4 regions of the Erwinia sp. E_sp_B01_1 genome follow, and region 1 is predicted to be linked to each of the others. Evidence: predicted binding sites of a transcription regulator. Region 1 holds the regulator's gene; each other region holds the start of a gene.
The links. Region 1 encodes Fur, which represses iron uptake genes when iron is present. Its sites were predicted from a motif close to ATAATAATGAGAACNACTATCAA; they were not measured.
Positions count from the first base shown of each region.

Region 1 (3,144 bases):
TTCAGCTCTACAATCGCACCAGCTATCTGAATCCCTGCCTGACCTCTTCATTACGCTTTACCGATAAAATCATCAGTGAGATTCAGGCTATGCACCAGGCGGCCGGGCAGCCGCTTCAGACCTGGCATTTCGGCGGAGATGAAGCGAAAAATATCCGATTTGGCGCGGGTTACTCTGACATCAAAAAACCGGTTGCCGGCACCGGGTTGCTGGACATGAGCAAGGAAGATCAGCCGTGGGCGAAATCCCAGGTTTGTCAGAAGATGATTAAAGAGGGGAAAGTGGCCGATCTTGGCCACCTGCCGAGCTATTTTGCGGTGAAAGTCAGTCAGCAGGTTAACGCGCATGGCATCGGCAAGATGCAGGCATGGCAGGATGGGCTGAAAGATGCCAGGGATGCTAACGCTTTTGCCACCGAAAAGGTTGCGGTGAACTTCTGGGATACCCTCTATTGGGGAGGATTTGACTCGGCCAATGACTGGGCAAACAAAGGCTACGAAGTGATTGTTTCAAATCCTGATTATCTCTATATGGACTTCCCGTATGAGGTTAATCCTCTTGAGCGTGGCTATTACTGGGGCACCCGCTTCAGTGATGAACGTAAAGTTTTCGGCTTCGCACCGGATAACCTGCCGCAAAATGCCGAGACCTCGGTCGATCGCGATGGCAAAAATTTCAGTGCAAAATCGGACAAAGCCTGGCCTGGAGCCACCGGGCTTTCCGCTCAGTTGTGGAGCGAAACGGTTCGTACCGACCAGCAGATGGAATATATGATTTTCCCTCGCGTCCTTTCCGTTGCGGAACGAGCCTGGCATCGGGCTGACTGGGAGCAGGATTACAAAGCAGGGAAAGAGTATATCGGTGGTAAAACTCACTTTGTGGATCAGGACGCTCAGCGCCAGGACTGGCAGCGATTTGCCAATCTGCTGGGCCAGCGTGAACTGGCGAAGCTGGACAAGGCTGGCATAGCTTATCGCTTACCTTTACCGGGCGGTAAAATCGTCAAGGGTAAGTTACAGGTCAATACGGCATTACCGGGCCTGGCTGTGCAGTACAGTCTGGATGAAGGGAAAACCTGGCAGCTTTATGAGGCCGGGCATCAGCCACAGGTGGAAGGCAAAGTGTGGTTGCGCACGGTGAATAAAGCCGGCGAACGCTTCAGCAGGGTAGAGAAGCTTTAAGAAGGGCAAAAAAAAACCGGTGAAGTTCACCGGTTTTTACTGTTAGTGCAGATTACTTGTCGTGCAGGGTATCGTCTTCGCGGCAATCGCCAGTGGTACAGTGACCGTAAAGGTACAGACTGTGGTTACTGAGCTTAATACCGTGACGCGTAGCGATGTCACGCTGGCGAGTTTCGATAGATTCATCGCTGAACTCGATCACTTTACCGCAGTCCAGGCAAATGAGGTGATCGTGGTGATGCTGCTGAGTCAGTTCAAAAACGGACTTGCCGCCTTCAAAATTATGACGGGTAACGATCCCCGCATCATCAAACTGGTTCAGAACGCGGTAAACCGTCGCCAGACCAATTTCTTCGCCCATATCTATCAGGCGCTTGTACAAGTCTTCCGCACTGACATGATGGCCCTCAGGTTCCTGAAGCACTTCCAGAATTTTCAGTCGGGGAAGCGTGACTTTCAGGCCGGCCTTCTTTAATGCGGTGTTATTGTCAGTCATGCGGATATTGTCCTGTTACTTTGCTAGTCACTGTGTGGCTGAAAAGCCATGAACATCGGTCGACGCGAAAAGCTAAACGTCTCATTATAGATCTGATACTTCGAAATGAATACTACCGGCGATGCGTCACTGTTGAGGGAGGTAATGATGAAAGTCGTTACGTCCGGAAGAGCAAGCGCTGGGTGAACATTTCGCTCTGTCATCGCCAGCAGGGCGAAGACATTGAGAAAGCGGGGTGACCGATGGCGATATTCTACAGTTTTGCAGATGAAAGTTACAAAAATGTGCCTATTACTTCTATAGGAAAAATCACTGGCCTGATGTGAGATATGTCCCACAACAGGCCGCACTCCTTAAGCTTCAATGATTTCTTGCAGCTGGAGCTCATCAAAAATTTGTTTGACCCACTTTTCGGTACGTTCGCTGGTCAGTTCTGGCTGGCGATCTTCATCAATGGCCAGGCCAAGGAAATGGGTATCATCCGCCAGCCCTTTAGAGGCTTCGAAATGATAACCTTCTGTTGGCCAGTGACCCACGATAACCGCACCCTTAGGCTCGATGATGTCGCGGATGGTGCCCATCGCGTCGCAGAAGTATTCTGCGTAATCTTCCTGATCGCCACAGCCAAACAGGGCTACCAGTTTGCCATTGAAATCAATTTCTTCCAGCGTCGGGAAGAAATCATCCCAGTCGCACTGGGCCTCACCATAATACCAGGTTGGGATACCGAGCAGCAGAATATCAAAGGCTTCAAGGTCTTCTTTGCTGCTTTTAGCGATATCCTGAACTTCAGCAACCTCTTTACCGAGCTGCTTCTGGATCATTTTTGCAATGTTTTCTGTATTGCCCGTATCGCTGCCAAAGAAAATGCCTACGATTGCCATGACTTACTAACCTCTTGAATCTCAATGATGGGGTAAAGGCTGCTCACTACAGATACCGGCAATGATAGCAGACAGCTCCAGGGGGATAAATGAGTAATCCGCCCGCTTTTGTCGCTTTGTGCTTCACCGGCAGATGCCGGACAGCCGGTAAGCTGATGCTGTTTAGCGCTTCTGGTCGGCCAGCTGCGCCATAACCATTTCTTCTATTAACTCACTGCGGCTCATATTACGCTGCTCAGCGAGTTCATTCAGGGCATCCACTGCGTCGCTGTTCATTTTCAGCTCAACGCGTTTCAGTCCCCGCACTTTATCGCGCTTGAGCTGGTTACGTTTGTTGATACGCAACTGCTCATCACGCGTAAGCGGATTAGTTTTAGGTCGTCCCGGGCGACGGTCATCTGCGAACAGATCGATCGTGGTGCGGTCCGTGTTTTCTTTTGCCATAGAATCGTGATACTGAAAGGCTGGAGTTCGATGGTTCAGGCCTGATGTCGGCTGAAATTCGTGCTGCGACAAATTTAAAGCGCGCCATCATACCCCAGTGAAAGTCATGACGACAACGTTTTAGCCATCTCAGGAAACA
Region 1 covers NZ_CP142208.1:1,404,359-1,407,502, forward strand. The annotation lists gene VRC33_RS06890 (beta-N-acetylhexosaminidase) at 1-1,181, shown strand, start outside; gene fur (ferric iron uptake transcriptional regulator) at 1,234-1,677, opposite strand; gene fldA (flavodoxin FldA) at 2,031-2,561, opposite strand; gene ybfE (LexA regulated protein) at 2,724-3,005, opposite strand.

Region 2 (3,144 bases), 1.4 Mb from region 1:
TATCATTGCCGTAGGCGGGCTGGGCGATGCGATGCAGGTTATTCAGGCCAAAAGCTTTGAAAATACCGATATGCTGAAAAACCTGAACTTTGTCGCCATTATCTCGCTGCTGGGCTGGGGACTGGGCTACTTTGGTCAGCCACATATTCTCGCGCGCTTTATGGCGGCGGATTCTCACCGCTCCATCCGCACCGCTCGTCGTATCGGCATGACCTGGATGATCCTGTGTCTGGCTGGTGCGGTGGCCGTGGGCTTCTTCGGCATCGCTTACTTCCAGAACAACGTCGCCCAGGCTGCTGGCGTCTCTGAAAACGGCGAACGCATCTTTATTGAGCTGGCCCGTATTCTGTTCAATCCGTGGATTGCCGGTATCCTGCTTTCAGCGATCCTGGCGGCGGTGATGTCCACCCTGAGCTGCCAGCTGCTGGTTTGCTCCAGTGCGCTGACGGAAGATCTCTATAAAAACTTCCTGCGTAAGAATGCTACCCAGCGTGAGCTGGTGTGGGTGGGGCGCATGATGGTGCTGCTGGTGGCGGCGATCGCCATTGCCCTGGCCTCTAACCCTGAAAACCGCGTGCTGGGTCTGGTGAGCTACGCCTGGGCTGGCTTTGGGGCAGCTTTTGGGCCTGTGGTGCTGTTCTCGCTGATCTGGAAACGCATGACCCGCAACGGCGCGCTGGCCGGTATGATTATCGGTGCAGTAACCGTGCTGGTGTGGAAACAGTATGGCTGGCTGGATCTGTACGAAATCATTCCGGGCTTCCTGTTTGCCAGCCTGGCGATTCTGATTGTCAGCCTGATGGGCCGTGAACCCTCAGCCGCAGCCCGCAAACGTTTTGATGCCGCAGAAGCGGAATACAACGCAGTGTAATCTCTGAATTATTAGCAAAGTGCAGGCTCAGGGAGCCTCTGCCCCTCACAAAGACGCAAAAAGCGCCCTCCGTGGCAGCTCAGCACGGGCCGTTCATGACCCGTGATGCTTTGTTCAGGGCACAGGCTCCCATCGCTTCAGGTTCGTAAGCCGTCTGGAGGGGCGTCGTTCAGACGTCCATTTCCAGGCGACCTCAGCCAAAGCCTCCCTTAATTTCCAGTCATTTTGTTCCGCTTCGCTTTCCCCTTCCTGCCACGCTCCAGCCCGCGCCCCTGCTCGCAATTTGCGAAAATACCTCAGCGGCCTCTTGTATTTTTACTGGCGATAATGATAATCGATATCGTTTTGATTTACGTTTCTTTACCACAGATGAAATTATTTCACCGTTGAGGCCTCAGGCATGTTTGTCCCGTTTCTAATTATGTTACGCGAGGGCCTGGAAGCCGCGCTGATAGTCAGTCTGATCGCCAGTTATCTTAAGCGAACCCACCGCAGCGAGTGGTTTGGTGCGATGTGGGTTGGGGTGTTTGTCGCCGCTACGTTATGCCTGGGCGTGGGCTGGTTTATCAATGAAACCACTGGCGAGTTCCCGCAGAAAGAGCAGGAGCTGTTTGAAGGGATCGTGGCGGTGATTGCCGTCTGCATCCTCACTTATATGGTGTTCTGGATGCGCAAGGTCTCCCGCAATGTGAAAGCCCAGCTGGAAGATGCTGTGGATCACGCCCTGCAGAAGGGCAGTAACAGCGGCTGGGCACTGATTATCATGGTGTTTCTGGCTGTCGCCCGTGAAGGCCTGGAATCGGTCTTCTTTCTGCTGGCCGCTTTCCAGCAGGATGTGGGGCTGGCTCCCCCGGTTGGCGCAATCCTGGGCCTTGCCGCTGCGGTGGTGCTCGGCATGCTGATCTACTGGGGCGGCGTGCGCCTGAATCTGGCCGTTTTCTTCAAATGGACCGGCCTGTTTATCCTGTTTGTCGCGGCCGGGCTGGCCGCAGGTGCCATCCGCGCCTTCCACGAAGCCGGGCTGTGGAATCATTTCCAGTCGCTGGCCTTTGATATGAGTGACACGCTCTCCACCAGCACGCTAACCGGCACGCTGCTGGAAGGGATGCTGGGTTACCAGGAAGCGCCAAGCGTCAGCGAAGTGGCGGTCTGGCTTATCTATCTGATTCCTGCACTGCTGCTGTTCTTTATGCCCGCGCGTCCTCAGGCTGGTGCACTGCGCCCGACGCGTTAAGCCTTTGTCCGTGCCTGGCTTGCAGGCACGTTAACTTTTCACAGGGATTTACTATGACTCTTCGTTTTCGCCGGCAGGCGCTGAATGCTGCGCTGCTGACTCTGCTTACCGGTTCTGCTGCGGCAATGGCTGCTGATATTCCCCAGGTGAACATCACCGTGAATGACAAACAGTGTGACCCGATGAGCGTCACCGTTAAGGCGGGCAAAACCCAGTTCATTATCAAAAACAACAGCCAGAAAGGGCTGGAGTGGGAGATCCTGAAAGGGGTGATGGTGGTGGAAGAGCGTGAAAATATCGCGCCAGGCTTTACTCAGAAACTCACCGCTAACCTTGAACCCGGTGAATACGACCTCACCTGTGGCCTGTTGAGCAACCCGAAAGGCAAGCTGATTGTCAAAGGCACTCAGGCCGCTTCTGATGGCAAGCCGGATGTGATGCAGCTCGCCGGTCCGATTACCGAATACAAAGCTTACGTGACCCAGGAAGTGGTGGACCTGGTTGCCAGTACCAAAGCGTTTACCGACGCGATCAAAGCCGGTGACATCGAAAAGGCCAAGGCCCTGTATGCGCCTACCCGCCGCCATTACGAGCGTATCGAACCTATTGCGGAACTCTTCTCCGACCTCGATGGCAGCATTGATGCCCGTGAAGATGACTATGAGAAGAAAGCGGAAGATCCTAAATTCACCGGCTTCCACCGCCTGGAAAAAGCGCTGTGGGGCGACAACAGCACCAAAGGCATGGAGAGTTATGCTGAGCAGCTCAACACCGATGTGCTGGATCTGCAAAAGCGGATTGATGAACTCGCCTTCCCGCCGGGTAAAGTAGTAGGCGGGGCTGCCGGGCTGATCGAGGAAGTGGCTTCCAGCAAAATCTCGGGTGAAGAAGATCGTTACAGCCGTACTGACCTGTGGGACTTCCAGGCTAACGTTGACGGCGCGCAAAAAATTGTTACCCTGCTGCGTCCGATGCTGCAGAAAGCCGATGCGCCATTACTGGCGAAAATCGATGCTAACTTCAAAAAAGTGGACAGCAT
Region 2 covers NZ_CP142208.1:2,812,422-2,815,565, reverse strand. The annotation lists gene putP (sodium/proline symporter PutP) at 1-871, shown strand, start outside; gene efeU (iron uptake transporter permease EfeU) at 1,272-2,105, shown strand; gene efeO (iron uptake system protein EfeO) at 2,159-3,144, shown strand, end outside.
Region 2: a site for Fur is predicted at 1,199-1,221, ahead of efeU (iron uptake transporter permease EfeU). Genes of this name have one in related genera too.

Region 3 (3,144 bases), 1.8 Mb from region 1:
ATCTTATCCATTCACACTTCCCGGATTAACACAGACCTCACCATGCCTGTCCGGCATGACCAGAATGAAGCCTGTAATTATGGCACAAAAAAACCTGAATGGATATACAGTGCTTTGCCAGCAAGGCAGGAGAGGATCCCGATCCCGCCTGGTGTCGGGCGATAAAATTCTTCGATCCTTCTCAGGCCGCAACCTGCAACGGGGCAAGCCTGAGAAACCCTTTGCGATCCCGATCTGAAAGTAGGATCTAAGGGAGTGGCATGTTAGAATTTCCGGCTTAGACTTAAAGCAGAACAATTATCGGAGAGACGAATCATGGCCAGCAGAGGCGTAAACAAAGTGATCCTGGTGGGCAACCTGGGTCAAGACCCGGAAGTTCGCTATATGCCAAATGGCGGCGCTGTTGCCAACATTACCCTGGCCACGTCTGAAAGCTGGCGTGACAAGCAGACCGGCGAAACCAAAGAGAAAACTGAATGGCACCGTGTAGTGCTGTTTGGCAAACTGGCGGAAGTCGCGGGCGAATACCTGAAAAAGGGTTCTCAGGTCTATATTGAAGGCGCACTGCAAACCCGTAAATGGACTGACCAGGCCGGCGTTGAAAAATACACCACTGAAGTGGTTGTTAACGTTGGCGGCACCATGCAGATGTTGGGCGGCCGTCAGGGCGCTGGCGGCGGCGCATCAGCCGGTGGCGGCCAGGGCAGCAACAACGGCTGGGGCCAGCCTCAGCAGCCTCAGGGCGGCGCACAGGGCGGCAACCAGTTCAGCGGTGGTCAGCAATCGCGTCCACAGCAGCCACAGCAGAACAACGCTCCGGCTAACAATGAACCGCCAATGGATTTCGACGACGATATTCCTTTCTGATTCGATTCAAAATTGCGTTGAGTATCCCTGTAAGGCCCCGCTGATGCGGGGTTTTTTTTGGCTAAGGACAACCCGGGTGCTGCTGTTACGCTGCACTTCATCACAGACGATTACTGCATATCTTGCCTGCCGCTTTCATTGCTTCCCGCATCCATCATCAGCGCTGGTTTCAACAGATTTACCTGGCTGCACTCTGTCGCGCCCTTATCTTCACTTTCCCACCGGTATCATTCATAACCGTTTTCATTATAAACAATTGATATATATTAATTAATATTTTGTTACTTATTAGCTGTGAACTCCTGCGCGACTGACTGAACGTAAATGATTAGTATTCACATTCTCAACAAGATGCGCGAGTTGCAGGACAACGGCAGCCAGGCGTGTGGTGGACAGCGAAGAAAAAAATAAAACGCTGTTGCTTCCGGTAAATTTTCGATGGGATCTGATATGTCTTTTATTGGCAGGGGAAACGAGGCGGCTTTGCGCGCGTCGAACAGTAAAAACAGCGTAAATTTTTCATTGTCGGCACTGGCCATGCTGGTGCTGATGCAGCCCGCTCTGGCGCAGGCTGACAAGGCGAATACAACGTTAACGGCAGCGACATCCGACGCGAACGCCGTTGCGGTTTCATCTGCCTTGCCCGGCGAGCAGCAGGACATGGTGGTGGGGGCCACGGTGGATGACTCCGCCAGTGAGCAACACGACTACAGCGTGAAAACCACTACGGCAGGCACCAAAATGCTGTTGACCCCGCGCGATGTTCCCCAGTCGCTCAGCGTTATCACCAGCCAGCGGATGAAGGATCAAAATCTTCAGTCGGTGGGGGATGTGCTGACGAACACCACCGGCGTTTCGGCAGAAATCATCGACAGTGAACGCGCCTCTTACTTCTCCCGTGGTTTTGAAATCAGCAGCTACACCTACGATGACATTCCCTCTTCAGTCACCGATACCTGGAATTTTGGCGATGCGGCTGAGGACACGGCTATTTACGACCGTATCGAAGTGGTTCGTGGCGCAACCGGGCTGATGACGGGGGCCGGTAGCCCTTCAGCCTCGGTGAACATGGTGCGTAAGCACGCCGACAGCCGTGATTTTACCGGCAATCTCAGCGCCAGTTACGGTAGCTGGAACAAACAGCGCTATGTGGCGGACGTCTCCGGCCCGCTGAATGAGGCCGGTACCGTGCGTGGGCGGGTTGTTGCAGGTTATCAGGATCAGGACAGCCAGCTTGACCGTTACCATAAAACCAAAAAATTCCTCTATGGCGTGGTGGATGCGGATGTTACTGAAAACACCACGCTGTCGCTGGGCTATGACTATCAGGAATCCAACACCGGCAATCCTACCTGGGGCGGTCTGCCAACCTGGTACAGCAACGGCGTCCGTACCCATTACAATCGCAACACCAGCACTTCAACGGACTGGACGCACTACAACATCAATTCCCGCAAGGTGTTTGCCAACCTCAGGCACGATTTTGATAACGGCTGGAGTGTCCGGCTGAATGGCACCCACGGCGAACAGACGTTCAACGATAAGTTGCTCTATATCGAAGGTTTCCCGGATGCCGTTACGGGTGAGGGCACGAGCGGATTTGGCAGTCAGGATCGCGGGACGCGCAAGCTGGAATCCGTTGACGCTTACGCCACGGGTCCGTTCTCGCTGTTTGGCCGCCAGCACGAACTGGTCGCCGGCATGAGCTACAGCCGTCAGCGTAACTCCACGGAAAGTAATGACGGCCCGATCGATACGGAACAGATGGGCAGTTTCAGTAACAGCTGGAGCGGCAACGTTGCCGAACCGGAATGGCAGGGGTGGTATCAGAATCTGGACGATACCGTCCGGCAGAAGTCGGGTTATCTGGCCGGACGCTTCTCTCTGGCTGACCCGCTGTCGCTGATTATCGGTACCCGTTACACCCAGTGGAGCACGGTTGGCACCAGCGGCAATGTGCACAAGAATAACCTCACGCCTTATGCTGGCCTGATTTACGACCTCAACGATAACTGGTCGGCCTATGCCAGCTACACCTCCATCTTCCAGCCGCAGACCGACCGCGATCGAAGCGGGGCCTATCTCTCGCCGGTTACCGGAAAAAACTACGAAACCGGGCTGAAATCCGACTGGATGAATGGGCGTCTCACTGCCACCTTCGCCGTTTTCCGTATCGAACAGGATAATGTTGCCCAGTACGATGGCGATAATACCGTCGGCAGCGAGCAGGCTTATTACGCCGCAAAAGGAACGGTCAGCAAAGGGGCTGAGTTTGAA
Region 3 covers NZ_CP142208.1:4,395,742-4,398,885, reverse strand. The annotation lists gene uvrA (excinuclease ABC subunit UvrA) at 1-11, opposite strand, end outside; gene ssb1 (single-stranded DNA-binding protein SSB1) at 316-867, shown strand; gene fhuE (ferric-rhodotorulic acid/ferric-coprogen receptor FhuE) at 1,318-3,144, shown strand, end outside.
Region 3: a site for Fur is predicted at 1,098-1,120, ahead of fhuE (ferric-rhodotorulic acid/ferric-coprogen receptor FhuE). Genes of this name have one in related genera too.

Region 4 (3,144 bases), 970 kb from region 1:
AGCCAGGCGTTAACCCTAAAGGTTACGAGTTCGTCAACGACATCAAAGGCGGCGTGATTCCTACTGAATACGTGCCTGCGGTTGACAAAGGTATCCAGGAGCAGCTGAAATCAGGTCCTCTGGCTGGTTATCCGGTAGTTGATCTGGGTGTTCGTCTGCACTTTGGTTCTTACCATGACGTTGACTCCTCAGAGCTGGCGTTTAAACTTGCAGCTTCTATCGCGTTCAAAGACGGCTTTAAGAAAGCAACTCCAGTACTGCTTGAGCCGATCATGAAAGTTGAAGTAGAGACTCCGGAAGAGAACACCGGTGACGTTATCGGTGACCTTAGCCGTCGTCGTGGTATGCTGAAGGGACAAGAATCTAACGCTACTGGCGTACAGATTCATGCTGAAGTTCCGCTGTCTGAAATGTTCGGATATGCAACTCAGCTGCGCTCTCTGACTAAAGGCCGTGCTTCATACTCAATGGAGTTCCTGAAGTATGATGATGCGCCGAACAATGTCGCTCAGGCCGTTATTGAAGCTCGTAGCAAATAAGCTACAGTTTTAAAATATTGATCCTATGCTCTCACCACGGAGTGAGAGCATTAAAGTAAGGAATATCGTCGTGGCTAAAGAGAAATTTGAACGTAACAAACCGCACGTCAACGTTGGTACCATCGGACACGTTGACCACGGTAAAACTACCCTGACTGCTGCTATCACTACCGTTCTGGCTAAAACCTACGGTGGTTCTGCTCGTGCATTCGACCAGATCGATAACGCGCCAGAAGAAAAAGCTCGTGGTATCACCATCAACACTTCACACGTTGAATATGACACCCCGACTCGCCACTACGCGCACGTTGACTGCCCGGGCCACGCCGACTATGTGAAAAACATGATCACCGGTGCTGCTCAGATGGACGGCGCTATCCTGGTTGTAGCTGCGACTGACGGCCCTATGCCTCAGACCCGTGAGCACATCCTGCTGGGTCGCCAGGTTGGCGTTCCTTTCATCATCGTGTTCATGAACAAATGTGACATGGTTGATGACGAAGAGCTGCTGGAGCTGGTTGAGATGGAAGTTCGTGAACTTCTGTCTGCTTACGACTTCCCTGGTGATGACCTGCCAATTGTTCGCGGTTCTGCACTGAAAGCACTGCAGGGCGAAGCTGAGTGGGAAGAGAAAATCATTGAGCTGGCTGGCCACCTGGATAACTACATTCCAGAACCAGAGCGCGCCATTGACAAGCCTTTCCTGCTGCCAATCGAAGACGTGTTCTCTATCTCTGGCCGTGGTACCGTTGTTACCGGTCGTGTAGAGCGCGGTATCGTCAAGGTTGGTGAAGAAGTTGAAATCGTTGGTATCAAAGATACTGTGAAATCAACTTGTACCGGCGTTGAAATGTTCCGTAAGCTGCTGGACGAAGGTCGTGCAGGCGAGAACTGTGGTGTTCTGCTGCGTGGTATCAAGCGTGAAGATATCCAGCGTGGCCAGGTTCTGGCTAAGCCAGGTACCATCAAGCCACACACCAAGTTTGAGTCAGAAGTTTACATTCTGTCCAAAGACGAAGGCGGCCGTCATACTCCGTTCTTCAAAGGCTACCGTCCTCAGTTCTACTTCCGTACTACTGACGTGACCGGTACCATCGAACTGCCAGAAGGCGTTGAGATGGTAATGCCAGGTGACAACATTCAGATGGTTGTTACCCTGATCCACCCAATCGCGATGGATGACGGTCTGCGTTTCGCAATCCGTGAAGGCGGCCGTACTGTTGGTGCGGGCGTTGTTGCTAAAGTTATCGCTTAATTGCTGATAGCCTGAGGCGGAGCTTGCTCCGCCATAGCAAATAAAGAGAGCACTCAGGTGCTCTTTTTTTATGTCCGCAATCCGGACAGATTCGCCAGGCATTGTAATAAAAACGATTCGCATTTACACTATGATCAGAAATTGTACTGGAGTGGCAAAATGTACGTCTGTTTGTGTAATGCTGTGAGTGACAAAACCATCCGCGAAGTGGTCCGCCGTTATCAACCCAAATCCATACAGCATCTCCGTCAACTGGTCCCGGTTGGCAAGCAATGCGGTAAATGTATCCGCGCCGCACGCGAAATCATGGATGAAGAATTACAGCATGTTCCGCAGTACAAAGAGATCGCCTGATAATCTCCCTATATTTAGTCATGGTTTTTTGACTTCCCTCATTCCGCGTCTACGATTTGATTAACTGGAAGCGGAGGAAGCAAAATGAAGGGCGATATAAAAATCATAAGTCATCTTAATAAACTGCTTGGAAATGAGCTGGTTGCCATCAATCAGTATTTCCTGCATGCGCGGATGTTCAAAAACTGGGGACTGATGCGTCTGAACGACATTGAGTATCATGAGTCGATCGATGAAATGAAACATGCTGATAAATATATTGAACGCATATTATTTCTCGAGGGGCTCCCAAATCTGCAAGATCTTGGCAGGTTACGCATTGGAGAAGATGTGGAAGAGATGTTGCAATCCGATCTGCAACTGGAGCTTGAAGGCGCAAAAGATTTGCGCGAAGCCATCTCTTATGCGGATAAGGTTCATGATTACGTCAGCAGGGATATGATGATTAAGATTCTGGAAGATGAAGAGCAGCATATCGATTTTCTTGAAACCGAGCTTGAGCTGATCGGTAAGATAGGTACGCAAAATTATCTGCAGTCACAAATAAAAGTAGAAGAGTAGGGCAGGGTAGCCGCAATGTCGTTGTACAAATTTACGCCGCTGAAACAGAGAGTTCAGCGGCGTTCGCATTTTTAGTCTTTGTATTCCAGTCAGCCCTCCCTTCTTCTCACTTATCCGCTCTATAGAAACAGGTTGCGTTAAACGCTGAGCCACGTATAATGCGCGGGCTTGTCAGAAATGACGGCCCGGTTCAATCTGAACCGCAGGCGAGCAATCAGCTCACCTGACAATACTCCCAATAGGGGAGTTATGTGCAGACGATTACACTCACCCATCAATCGTAATGGGTATGAGTAGTAATTTTTTTCGTTTATAAATAATTGGAGCTCTGGTCTCATGCAGAACCAAAGAATCCGTATCCGTCTTAAAGCGTTTGATCATCGTCTGATTGATCAATCAACTGCGGAAATTGTTGAGACTGCCAAGCGCACTGGT
Region 4 covers NZ_CP142208.1:430,010-433,153, forward strand. The annotation lists gene fusA (elongation factor G) at 1-539, shown strand, start outside; gene tuf (elongation factor Tu) at 610-1,794, shown strand; gene bfd (bacterioferritin-associated ferredoxin) at 1,954-2,148, shown strand; gene bfr (bacterioferritin) at 2,233-2,709, shown strand; gene rpsJ (30S ribosomal protein S10) at 3,046-3,144, shown strand, end outside.
Region 4: a site for Fur is predicted at 1,895-1,917, ahead of bfd (bacterioferritin-associated ferredoxin). Genes of this name have one in related genera too.